3 regions of the Comamonas resistens genome follow, and region 1 is predicted to be linked to each of the others. Evidence: predicted binding sites of a transcription regulator. Region 1 holds the regulator's gene; each other region holds the start of a gene.

Region 1 (4,279 bases):
ATGTCGTCGCGCGACAAGGCCAACCCGCGCTGCACGGGCAACTGGCCGCTGTCCAGAGCGTCGTAATACTCTTCCAGCGTCTTGACGTTCTGGCTGTAGGTAGCCCCCACTTTCCCGATTGCAGAGACACCAAGCGCAATCAGATCGCAGTCAGGCTGGGTACTGTAGCCCTGGAAATTGCGGTGCAGACGCCCCTGGCGCTTGGCAATGGCCAGAGAGTCATCGGGCAGCGCAAAGTGGTCCATGCCCACATAGACATAGCCGCCGTCCATGAATGCATCGATCGCGCTGGAGAGCATATTGAGCTTGTCCTGCCCCATGGGCAGGTCAGCAGACTCAATGCGACGCTGTGGCTTGAAGCGCTCGGGCAGATGGGCATAGGCATAAAGCGCTATGCGGTCAGGGCGCAAGGCATTGACCTGCTCCAGCGTACGCGCAAACGATTGAGGCGTCTGCTTGGGCAGACCATAGATCAGGTCCACATTGATGGACACAAAGCCCAGCTCGCGCGCTTTTTCCACCAGGGCAAAGACCTGCTGTGCCGGTTGCTCGCGATGCACGGCTTTTTGCACATCGGGATCGAAATCCTGCACGCCAAAGCTCAGGCGGTTGAAACCCATTTCCTTCAGCGCCTGCAGACGCTCGTTGCTCACGGTGCGAGGGTCCACCTCAATCGAATATTCACCCGCGGGGTCCAGCTTGAAATGCTCGCGCATCAGCGCCATCAAGGCACGCAGCTCGTCGTCGTTGAAAAACGTGGGCGTGCCGCCGCCCAGGTGCAACTGGCTGACAACCTGGCCCTTGCCGCAATGCTCGGTATGCATGGCGACTTCGCGGCGCAGATAGTCGAGGTACTGCGCCGCTTTCTCGTGATGCTTGGTGATGATCTTGTTGCAGGCGCAGTAGTAGCACAGCGACTCGCAGAACGGCACATGGACATAAAGGGACAGCGGCAGCGCGCGGGCAGCCGAATGTGCCTTGCGCTGCTGCAGTGCCAGGGTATAGTCCTCAGGGCCGAAAGCCTCAACAAAACGGTCGGCTGTTGGAAACGACGTGTAGCGAGGCCCCGGAATATCAAAACGGCTTAGCAATTCGGGCGTAACTGCGGTCATGGCTCTTAGTCAGGGTGCACCCACACTGCAGAGGACACCGATATCGAGCTTCTCTTCAGCCTGACCGGATGCCCGTCTTGTTGCAGCGAGCGCGTGTTTTTGGAATCAGTGTCTTCACTGTGCCCCAAGGCAAACCCCTTGTCCTTGATTCACATCAAGGGATAACAAGGCAAGTGCTGCGACAATTTGATCCATCTCATTACCAACCTAGAGGTCAATGAACGGCGCGGCCTCACTCCCTGTGCGTCCGCACCGCTGCTGCAAGCCATGAATCTTCAGACCATCAAAGCATCCTGCTCCAACTGCAATCTGCGTGAACTGTGCATGCCCATGGGCCTGGACGATGAGCAAATGGAGCGCATCGACGAAATCGTCGCCACGCGCCGCAAGATCAAGCGTGGCGGACTGCTGTTCCGCAACGGCGAGGAATTCACTTCGCTGTACGCCATCCGAACCGGCTTCTTCAAGACCTGCGTGGCCACCGAAGACGGTCGCGACCAGGTCACCGGCTTTCAGATGGCCGGTGAAATCATCGGCCTTGACGGCATCGTCAACGACCATCACACCTGCGACGCCGTGGCGCTGGAAGATGCCGAAGTCTGCGTCATGCCTTTTGACAAGCTCGAGCAGCTCTCGCGCGAGGTGACGGCCCTGCAAAACCATGTGCACAAGGTCATGAGCCGCGAAATCGTGCGCGAGCATGGCGTGATGCTGCTGCTGGGCAGCATGCGCGCCGAAGAGCGCCTGGCCGCTTTTGTGCTGAATCTGGTGCAGCGCCTGGCTGCCCGCGGCTTCTCCAAGTCGGAACTGGTGCTGCGCATGACCCGGGAGGAAATCGGCAGCTATCTGGGCCTGAAGCTGGAGACCGTGAGCCGCACCTTCTCCAAGTTCGCCGAAGAAGGCATTGTGGAAGTCAAGCAGCGCCACTTGCGCATTCTGGATACCGAAGCGCTCAAGCGCATTGTCAACAGCCAGCAATGCCAGAGCTGATCTACTAACCCTCAAAAGAACAAAGCCCGCTTACAGCGGGCCTTGTTCTTTTGGAAAGCTTGTCAATCGGCCAAAGGCTCGGAGACGATGCCGTTGTTCAAATCCTGCGCCGAGCGCGCCAGGCTGCGCGTCATCAGACTGCAAAGCAGCATGACCAGCCAGAAGGCGAAGAATGCTGCCGTATAGACGGCGCTGCGCGACCATTCCAGTGGCGACCCCATCCAGTGCACATCCATCGGGTCAACAAAGGCAAAAACCACCATTTCCAGGACTGCGGCGGCCAAAAATGCGGGCCATGCAATCCACATCCAGCGCTGAGTGTCCATCACGAATCTCCTTGGGCTGCGGGGAGCGGTGAGGACATTCTGCACATTGCCGGGCCGAACTGACCAGCCCCTTGCGGGCAAACACCGAGAAACCCAGGCACGGGAATTCTTTAATTGATAGCAGCCAGCGCCTATTAAATCTTCACTTCATAGGTGTCGTTACGCAAAACATAGACTCTACTTGCGCAAGGCGCTTTGAATTTCAGAGCATGCTCCATGAAAAAAGGCCGCTGGGCGGCCTTTTTTCATGGAGTGCTGTGCCCTGCAACCCGGCATCAGCGATCTGTAGGGTGATCTTGTGCAGGCGTTGCCGCATGATTGCGCCCGGTCAGTGCCGGGGCCAGGCTTTTTTGTGATTCGCTCATGCGCTGGTTGATCTCGATGCCATGACGATAGTAATCGGGGTCGATCACGGGGTCAGGCTTGCTCATGGCGATATAGGCCGTGACCAGGCCTGCGACGACCACAACGGCCGGGCCCGCCAGAACCAGCCAGACATGGGCGAACTTCCACCAAGGCTTGCCGTCCTCGGGATGCTGTGGTTTGGCTGCGCTTGCCGCACGTGCTGCGCTTGGGGTTGTTGCCGACATGGCGGATCTCTTTCAATGTGGAACTTTGCCAGTGCGGCGCATCGCCAGATGCGCAGCGCCAGCCAAGCTATTGTTGCGGATAGTCGATAACCTTGCCGTCTAGCGCGGCACCAGGAAAACAGCCTTCTCGGACACGCGCCCACCTTGGGCCTGCACGGCATCCAGATTGAAATGGATGGTGTGCGAACCAGGATCGGCCGAGCCATAGGGAATCTGCAGACGCACGGCAATGCCACGTGTCTCCGCTGGGCCTACGGTCACTTCCTGCTCGGAAGCCACCTCCAGATGATCCAGGCCCACGGCGCTGATGCGGTAGTTCTGCTCGGTCTCCGTGGCATTCATGATCTGCAGGCGGTAAACGTTCTCCAGCTTGCCTCCGGCCACGATGCGCGACAGCGCCGCCCGGTCACGGATGACGTCCACCTTCACGGGTTCACGCATCGCCAGGCTGGCAATCATGGCGGCACTGAGTGCCACCAGCACCGAGGTATAGATCAGCACACGCGGACGGAAGATGCGGCGAATCATCTGCGCATGCTTCCATGCCTTGGACACGGCATTCTGCGTGGTCAGGCGGATCAGGCCGCGTGGATACTCCATCTTGTCCATCACGGAGTTGCAGGCGTCTATGCACAAGCCGCAGCCAATGCACTCGTACTGCAGCCCGTTGCGGATGTCGATACCCACGGGACAGACCTGCACGCAGAGCTTGCAGTCGATGCAGTCGCCCAGACCTTCGGCCTTGTAGTCACTGCCCTTCTTGCGCGGACCGCGCCCCTCGCCGCGCTCTGCGTCGTAGCTGACGATCATGGTGTCCTTGTCGAACATGGCGCTTTGAAAACGTGCATAAGGGCACATGTATTTGCAGACCTGCTCGCGCATATAGCCGGCATTGCCATAGGTGGCAAAACCATAGAACAGCACCCAGAAAATCTGCCAGTTGCCACTCAGGGCCAGCAACTCGACACCCAGTTCACGGATGGGCACGAAATAGCCCACGAAGGTGAAACCGGTCCACAGGGACAAGGCGATCCAGAGGAACTGCTTGAGCGACTTCTTCCAGATCTTCTCGAAAGTCCAGCCGCCCTTGTCGATGCGCATACGGGCACTGCGATCGCCTTCGACCTTGCTCTCGATCCAGACAAAAATCTCGGTATAAACGGTCTGCGGACAGGAGAAACCGCACCACAAACGCCCTGCGACCGCCGTAAACAGGAAAAGCGCCAACGCGCTGATGATGAGAAGACCGGTCAGATAAATG
Region 2 (4,279 bases), 750 kb from region 1:
CTTGGGACATGGGAAATTCCTTTCAGCGGTGGGATGGATGGATCAGCCGGGCTGGCAGCGGTAGGCGTGCACGGCCTCGAAGATCGGGGTGTCGGCAAAGCGGAATAGGTCCAGGGGAACCTGGCCGGCATCGCAGCGCGCGGTGAAGCTCTGCCACGAGGGCACGACGAACAGGTCGCCCCGTCGCACCTGCCATTGCTTCTCGCCCACGGCGACCGTGCCCTGGCCATCGAAGACCTGGAACACGGCAGAGCCCACTTCGCGCTTGGGCCGGGTGCTGGCGCCGCTTTTCACGCGGTGCATCTCGCAGCGGATGGTGGGCAGCACGTCGCGGCCGTTCGTGGGATTGGTGTAGCGCACGGCGGCGTGGCCGGGGCTGACGGTGGCGGCGTACCCTTCGGCTTCCAGCGCCAGCTGCTCGTTCAGGGCCCGGTCCGTATCCACCCAGCGGTAGGCCAGCAGCGGGGTGACCGGGGCCTCTTCAAGGTGGGCCACCGGGCGCAGGCCGGGATGGGCCCACAGGCGTTCGGAGCGCGAATGCCGTGGCGTGGCGCGCTCGTGCGGGTCCAGGTGCAGGCGTCCGTGCTCGAAGAACTGCGACTCGCCGTAGTAGGCAAACGGAATGTCCAGGCCGTCTATCCAGGCCATGGGTTCGCTGGCCGCGTTGTGGTGGGCATGCCAGTTCCAGCCGCCCTGGGGCAGGAAGTCGCCGCGCGACATGCGCACCGAGTCGCCGTTGACCACGGTCCACACCCCTTCGCCTTCGACCACGAAGCGGAAGGCGTGCTGGGTGTGGCGGTGCTCGGGAGCATCCTCGCCGGGCATCAGGTACTGGATGGCGGCCCACAGCGTGGGCGTGGCAAACGGACGGCCGCCCAGCGCCGGGTTGGCCAGCGCGATGGCGCGGCGCTCGCCCCCGCGGCCCACGGGCACGATGCGGCCGGCTTCGTCCGCCAGCTTGAGCAGGTGGTCCCAGCGCCACAGGTGGTCGGCGGCCTTGCTGCTGGGATGGGCGGGCATGAGGTCGCCGATCTGCGTCCACAGTGGCACCAGCATCTCCTGCTCGAAGCCGCGATACAGCTGTTCCAGCGCCGGCGTGGGCTCGGGCTGGCCGGGGGCGGCCACGGCCGAAAGTTTGACGGGAGAGGGAATGGCTTCGGTCATGCTCATTTCGGTTTCTTTCTTGTCTGTTCCTGCATGGGGGCCGCTTCTCTCAGTCTTCGGCCAGGCACTTGTCGACCGTCCAGCCGTAGAGCCATTCCATGGCGTCGTAGAAGCGCTCGGGCGTGCGGCCCTTCCACAGGTCGTTGCGCACCAGGCGCTCCACGCCTTTGGCGTGGAAGATGCGGCCCATCTCGCGCGCCGACAGCACCACGCGCGCCGTGCGGGCGATGCGCGAGCGCTCATACAGCTGCAGGGCCCGGGGCCAGTCGTGATCGCAGCGCTTGAGGGCCTCGCCCAGCGTCACGGCGTCTTCGAGCGCCATGCAGGCGCCTTGCGCGATGTATTGCAGCGTGGGGTGGGCGGCATCGCCCAGCAGCGTGGCGCGGCCGAAGCTCCATTGGCCTATGGGGTCGCGGTCGGCCGTGGCCCAGCGCTTCCAGCTCTTGGGCATGTCAATGAGCTGGTGGGCGCGCGGGCAGCAGTCGCGGTAGTAGCTCTGCACCTCTTCGCGGCTGCCTTCGCGCACGCCCCATTCCTCCTGCTCGCGGCTGTGGAAGGTGACGACCACGTTGTACTGCTCGCCGCCACGCAGCGGGTAGTGCACGAGGTGGTAGTTGGGGCCGACCCAGATGCTGGCCGCATTCCAGCGCAGGTTCTCGGGGAAGTCGTTCTTTTCGACTACGGCGCGGTAGACCACATGGCCCGAGACGCGGGCCGGATCGCCCACATATTGCTGGCGCACCACCGACTTCACGCCGTCGGCGCCGATCAGGGCCTGGCCCCGATGGGCCCTGCCATGCTGGTCGTAAACCGTGACGGTCTCGCCGTCCTGCTCCACGCGCTCGATGCGCGTGCCGGTCAGGGTCTCGATATTGCCCAACGCCCGGGCGCCTTCGAGCAGCGAGGTGTGGATGTCTGCGCGGTGGATGACCGCATAGGGATTGCCGAAGCGCTCGCGAAAGCCCTGACCCGTGGGGATGCGGCCCAACAGGCGCTCGTCCAGCGCATCGTGCATGACCATCTCGTCGGTATAGACGGCGCGGTCCCGGGCCAGCTCGCCGATGCCCAGCGCGTCGAAGGCTGCAAACGCATTGGGCCCGAGCTGGATGCCGGCACCGATCTCGCCCAGCTGCGGTGCCTGCTCCAGCACCTTGACCGCATAGCCCTGGCGGGCCAGCGACAGGGCTGCCGCCACGCCGCCGATGCCGCCGCCGGCGATCAGAACGGGAAGAGTCGAAGAACTGGGGTTGATGGTCATACGGGTCACTTTCTCGGGGGCTTGCGGAGCGGTTGATGCCAGGTGCCTATCGCGTCCTGTTTTCAGCCGCTTTTTCCGAAAGCAAATAAACAGTGTGCTGATGATCAGTGTGGTTTTGATTTAATTCAAAAAGACATTGGGTAAACCCTAGGTTTTCTGCATATGGCTCTGGATGACGGGTTTTGTCCGGAACAGCGTCCGAACGTGAGAACATCGCTGGGCCGCTACATATCGCCCGCGATCCAGGGCTCTGACGCGGCACGCAAGCGCGCCTGGAGGAGAGGGCGCGAAGCGACTCAGGGCATTTCTCAGGACAACATGCAATACCAACCCGCAGAACTGGAAAACTATCCCGGCTACCACATCCGGCGCCTGCAGCAGATCGCTGTGGCCGTGTTCATGGAAGAGGTGGATGCCTTTGGCGTCACGCCCGTGCAGTACGCTTCCTTGTCGGCTGTACTGCGCCAGCCCGGCATTGACCAGCGCACGCTGGCCCGTTCCATCGGCTTCGACACCTCGACCATCGGCAGCGTGATCGACCGGCTGGAAGCGCGTGGCCTGATGGTGCGCAACGCCAGCCCGGCAGATCGCCGCGTGCGCCTGCTGACGCTCACCGATGCAGGCCGCCAGCTGCTGCAGCAGGCCGAGCCGGCGGTGCTGCGCGCCCAGCGCCGCATGCTTGATCCCCTGCCTGACGACAAGCGAGCCCAGTTCATGGAAATGATTTCGCTGCTGATCCACGAGAACGACGAATTCGCGCGGGCGCCCAGCGCCGTGGCCGAGCGCAGCGCGGAGCGCAAGCGCACGGCGGCCGTGAAGGCCGTCAAGGCGCTGGCCGGCAAGAACAAGGCTGCGGCCGAATAAGCTGCGGGCAGGGCCATGGACTGGGACCATCTGCGTTTCTTTGGCGAGCTGGCGCGCAACGGCAGCATGGCCGCAGCCGCCCGGCGCCTGGGCGTGGAGCACACCACGGTGTCGCGCCGCATACAGGCGTTGGAAAAGCAGCTAGGCGCGGTGCTGTTTGCGCGGGAGTCCGGGCAATGGCGGTTGACCGAAGCCGGGCGCCAGTTGCTGACGGTGACCGACGCCATGCAAAGCGCGGTTGATGGGCTGGAGCGCGGTCCGCTGGCACAGTCCTCCGCCAGCGAAGGCCCGGCGGGTCTGGTGCGTGTAGGCGCGACAGAGGGGTTTGGCACGCAGATGCTGGCGGGGGAGCTGGCGCGGCTCACTCAGCGCTACCCCTTGCTCAGCGTGGATCTGCTGGCGCTGCCGCGCATGCTGCATCTGTCGAGTCGCGAGGCCGATATCGTGATCTCGCTGGAGCGGCCCAGGCGCGGCTCCATCATCGTGACCAAGCTGGCCGACTACCGTCTCTATCTCTACGGCCAGCGTGAATACCTGGCGCGCAAGCCGCTGGTGGCTCGCACGGAGGATTTGCGCCACCACAGTTTTGTGCACTATGTGGACGATCTGCTGTTCACGCGTGAGCTGCAACTGCTAGACACCCTGCATCGGCCCGAGCGCTTTGCCCTGCGCAGCACCAGCATTACTGCCCAGTACGAAGCCGTGCGTGCCGGGGCCGGGCTGGCCGTGCTGCCAGCGTTTGTGGCCGACAAGGATCCGATCCTCAGCCGGGTCCTGCCCGAGCAAGCCTGTTTTACCCGCACCTTCTGGATGAGCATGCCTGCGGAATCACGCCAGATTCCCCGTATCGCCACGACCTGGAGTTTCCTGCGCGATGCGGTGCAGTCCATGCGTGCTCAGCTATGCCCTGCGCAGTAGCGGGCATAGTGCATCTTTCGTAGCTGCAAGCGTATGCAATATATGGGCTAGAGCCTGTTTTCATGTCTGCTTCGG
Region 3 (4,279 bases), 250 kb from region 1:
TCGCGCATCATGCGCACGCATTCCTCATCGGCCAGCTGGCCATGTTCTATGCTTTTGACGCCTGCCTTGATAGCCCGCTTGATGCCCTTGGGGGTGTACACATGGGCCATCACATAGGTATTCCAGTCGGCTGCGGCTTCCACGCCTGCACGCAACTCCTTTTCGGTGAACTGGGTGCTGTCCAGCGGGTCGTACAGCGATGCCACACCACCGCCCGCCAGCATCTTGATTTGCGAGGCGCCCAGCATCAACTGTTCGCGCACGCGGCGCAGTACCTCGGCTTCGCCATCGGCGATCATGGCCACGCCTGTCAGCTCCACCTGGCTCAGTGGCTCGTTGGCTGCACGTGGAATATCGCTGCGCAGCCTAAAGTCGCCATGCCCCGAGGTTTGCGAAATCATGGCTCCACTGGGGTAGATGCGTGGACCCGGGATCATGCCTTCATCAATGGCGCGCTTGAGTGCAAAGGCCGGGCCGCCGGCATCACGTACCGAGGTGAAGCCGCGCATCAGGGTGCGTTGCGCTTCCTGTGCCGCTGCCAGATATAGGTAGCCGAGGTCGGCTGTCATGGCGGTAGTCTGCGGTATGGCGGCCAGCATGGTGTGCCAGTGGGTGTCGATCAGGCCAGGCATCACCAGCTTGCCCTGGCAGTCGATGACCAGGGCACCTTCCACGGTTTCTGCCGTGGAGGGCAGTGCGGCAATCTGTTTCCCTTGGATCAGCACCTGTACGCCTTGGCGCGCAGGCTTGCCGGAGCCATCAAACAAGCGCAGATTGGTCAACAAGGTTGGGCGCTCCGCATGCTGGGGCAGGCCCGGGTTGGCTTCGGCGGCTTGCAGGCCCACAAACGGCGCCATCATGGCAGCGGTGCCGCCCACGAACATGCGGCGTGACATATCGCTCATGACACGTTCATGGAGCAACTGGCACAGCACGCTGCCACAGTTGCACGATCTGGGACGAATAGACCCGGTTTTCCATGTCAGGCCTGTGTCGGCTGCGATTGCGTTGCTCATCGGCACTCTAACCTTTCCAAAATCGACAAAGAAATGTCTGGCTTCAATGTGACAAATTGACCCATTCGCTCACAATTTGATGCAGGGATGCTACACGACGAGGCCATGAAAAACGCCCCGGCGCCAAGTGGCGCAGGGGCGTGGCGGCTTGGTTGGCGATGGCTTATTCGGCGCGATGTACCAGCACGGGGATGCTGCTATTGGTCAGCACCTTCTGGGTTTCGCTGCCCAGCAAAATGCCGCTCAGGCCTTTGCGACCATGAGAGGCCATGCAGATCAGATCGCACTGAGCATCCTTGGCCTGCTTGATGATGGCTTCGCTGACCGATGCATTGGTTACACGCACAGCATTGAAGGGCACGCCTTCTGCCTTGGCAAGCTCCTCGGCGAAATGCAGCACCGTATCGGCTTCGGCCTGGGCGCTTTTTTCAAACTCCGTTGCGTCATAGGCAATCATTGCGCGTGATCCGTAGATCAGAGCCTGGTAGTCCGCCATCACGAACAAGGCCGTTACCTGCGCGCCTTGTTCCTTGGCTAACTGAATGCCGGTGCGGACCGCCGCTTCAGAAAGTTTCGAGCCATCTGTAGGGATGAGTACATGCTTGAACATATCCAGCCTCCATGCGCCAAACCGGGCGCGTTGCTTGCAAAAATCCGAATCGGGCTGGGGACATATTCCCACTGCTAGAGGTGGGAGACAAGGGCTGGCACACAAGAACTCCATCGGTTTTTGATGGAAATCAATCTTGGGTGATTACCTATAAAAATGCCCTCTAATCATTGGAGGGCAAGCGCTGAAAGCTATCAAAGAATCTTGAGCGCATATTCTTGTGAATATCGCCCGGGTTTTGGATAGATAGTGCAATCGATTGGCGGCAGAAGGCTCCGGTGTCGCGGCTGGGTATTGCGTATGGGCCGGGGCGTATGGGCCGGGGGCCGGAGGCCTGTTTGGAGCGTATGCGCCAATCTTTCAATTGCCGGGTTCGAGCGAGATTGTGAAGCGCGCGCTTTCGCCTCTCTGGACAGCTTCGCGAGTGAGAAAAACTCGAACTCGGTAAGCGGTATCGGATTCAACGCGGAAGGTGCAGCTGTGAGGGGAAGCCTGGTTCAGACACAGAGCATCTGTAGAGTCGCCCTTGATGACCGACATGTGGCTGTTGGGATTGTTGGTGTGGAGCGTGACAGTCAGTTGCTGCAGTGCGTGAGTGTCCAGCCCGTATTGAGCGACGCCGTTGCCCGTGATCTGACCGCTATAGGTGTTTGTGGTGCTGCTCGCAAAGGATTGCGAGCTGCTTGTCTGAGCCATCGCGCAGCCTCCACTGAGGGTGCCAAAAAGTCCGGCGGCGGCCAACAGCGGCGTTAGGCGTTTCATGCGACTCTCCTGGCTGTGTTGGGCACAGCAATGGGCAGAACCAGAGCCCCGCGAGGACAAGGGCATCTGCTGTTTTGACATGGACAGGAGGAGATTACGCCCCTATGGATGGCGACGTCTATGGACAGCCATGTTTGTAGCGGGGGCGATCTGCCCCGCATCCTGCAGATTTGTGAGCGGCGCTTTTCATGCGTTTTTTGCCAACAAACACCTGTGCTCTTGTCAGCGCAGGCGAGTGAAGAACATAGGCATTCAATCCGGGCTCAGACAGAAGTCTGCTGCTCTTTGAGGGCCGCCAGCGCGGTAGGGTTGGGTGTGGGCTCGCCTATCTTGTGCAGCGTGTTGCGGTCGGTATGGGCAAAGGGCCGATTTTTGCCGGGGATGGTCAGCGTCGTTTCCTGCTCGTAAGACCAGGTTCCGTCCGGATGTTTGGTGACGGTGATGGTGTAGGCATCTGTTCTGAATGCGTGTTCCAGAAACGGGTTGGACGAGATGCCGTTGACGGTGGAGCCGCGTACGGCGCTGAGAGTGAAGCTGGTGGCGTCGGCGGTGGTCTTGCCGGTCGCCATGGCGGTCTGGCCGCGTGGGATGGTCAGAGTCTGAATGATGTTGCCCGTGGCCGGCTCCCAGAGCCAGTAGCCCACCTGGTCGTGAAAGGTTTCCACATCATCGGGTTTGACGATGCGTGTGTGATAGCGCAGGCCATAGAAAAGCTGCGGGCCGTTGGTTTGCGCATCAATGGGCTGCAGTTCCATGTGTTCGATGAAGGCCTGCTTTTCCGGGCCGTCGGCCTTGGGGTTGATGTCCAGGCCGCGTTTGCCGGTCCAGATGCCGGCCATGCCGGTGAACGGGCCGAGGTTGGCCAGGGTGTCTGCATCGGGTGTGGGCTCGGTGTAGATGTCTTGGGGAAAGTTTTCCATGGTGGGTGACGGGCTTTCGCGTTGAGATCTGTTGGACTTCAGTGTAGCGAGCTTGCAGGCTGCTTTGGCTGTATCCCCAGGTTGGACCGGCGTGGGGTATTTCTGCGTCAGTGAGTCGGGGCAGGGCGCGGCAATTGGAAGCGCACAGTTAGAATGGATGGGATTAGCCTAACCCTGTTGGTGGAGGTTGGATGGCAGTTCTGTAGTGCATTAATGCTCTGTAGAGGCCCGGACTGTGGCGCATTCGGGTCGCACGGCTTTCACCATTGTTGATAGGGCGAACGTAAGTTCGCCTTTATTTTTGCTGCCGCAGAAAGATTGACCATGTTCGAATCCATCCGCAAGCATTCCAAGTTCGTGATGATCTTGTTGTTCTTGCTGATCATTCCCTCTTTCATTTTTGTCGGGGTCAGCCAGAACTATTTCACAGAGTCCAGTCAGGCCGTGGCTCGTGTGGATGGGCATGACATTACCCAGCAGGACTGGGACAACGCGCATCGTGCCGAGAGTGACCGCCTGCGCGCGCAGAACCCCAATATGGACGCCAAGCTGCTGGACTCTCCGGAGGCGCGCTACGCCACGTTGGAAAAACTGGTGCGTGACCGCGTGCTGGTTGCCGCAGCGCAAAAGATGCATCTGACCACGACAGATTCGGAGCTGGTGCGCACGCTGCAGGAAATCCCCGCCATCGCCGCGCTGAAGAAGCCCGATGGTTCGCTGGATGCCGAGGCTTATAAAGCGCTGGTGGGCGCTCAAGGCATGACGCCAGAAGGCTTTGAAGCCAATCTGCGCAAGGAGCTGGCGCTCAACCAGGTTTTGGGCAGCGTGACTGCGACGAGCTTTACCACCGGCGCGCAGCTCAAGCAAGCCATGGACGCGCTGTATCAGCGCCGCGAGATTCAAGTGGCTCGCTTTGATGCGGCAGCGTTCGCACCCAAGGTTCAAGCCAACGAAGCCGATCTGAAGGCTTT

The links. Region 1 encodes FNR, which switches genes on or off when oxygen is low (the NO sensors DNR and NnrR bind a similar motif). Its sites were predicted from a motif close to TTGATNNNNATCAA; they were not measured.
Region 2: QMY55_RS13375 (3-hydroxybenzoate 6-monooxygenase) is a predicted target of FNR. The motif match lies at 2,538-2,551, and genes of this name have one in related genera.
Region 3: QMY55_RS08765 (universal stress protein) is a predicted target of FNR. The motif match lies at 1,747-1,760, and genes of this name have one in related genera.

Annotation. Positions count from the first base shown of each region.
Region 1 covers NZ_CP125947.1:2,115,401-2,119,679, reverse strand. The annotation lists gene hemN (oxygen-independent coproporphyrinogen III oxidase) at 1-1,112, opposite strand, end outside; gene fnr (fumarate/nitrate reduction transcriptional regulator Fnr) at 1,380-2,102, shown strand; gene QMY55_RS09925 (hypothetical protein) at 2,165-2,428, opposite strand; gene QMY55_RS09920 (FixH family protein) at 2,704-3,018, opposite strand; gene ccoG (cytochrome c oxidase accessory protein CcoG) at 3,118-4,279, opposite strand, start outside.
Region 2 covers NZ_CP125947.1:2,864,305-2,868,583, reverse strand. The annotation lists gene QMY55_RS13385 (fumarylacetoacetate hydrolase family protein) at 1-10, opposite strand, end outside; gene QMY55_RS13380 (cupin domain-containing protein) at 43-1,170, opposite strand; gene QMY55_RS13375 (3-hydroxybenzoate 6-monooxygenase) at 1,214-2,422, opposite strand; gene QMY55_RS13370 (MarR family winged helix-turn-helix transcriptional regulator) at 2,741-3,286, shown strand; gene QMY55_RS13365 (LysR family transcriptional regulator) at 3,302-4,204, shown strand.
Region 3 covers NZ_CP125947.1:1,862,527-1,866,805, forward strand. The annotation lists gene QMY55_RS08760 (metal-dependent hydrolase family protein) at 1-1,016, opposite strand, end outside; gene QMY55_RS08765 (universal stress protein) at 1,180-1,626, opposite strand; gene QMY55_RS08770 (DNA breaking-rejoining protein) at 1,987-2,388, opposite strand; gene QMY55_RS08775 (FABP family protein) at 2,652-3,308, opposite strand; gene QMY55_RS08780 (SurA N-terminal domain-containing protein) at 3,633-4,279, shown strand, end outside.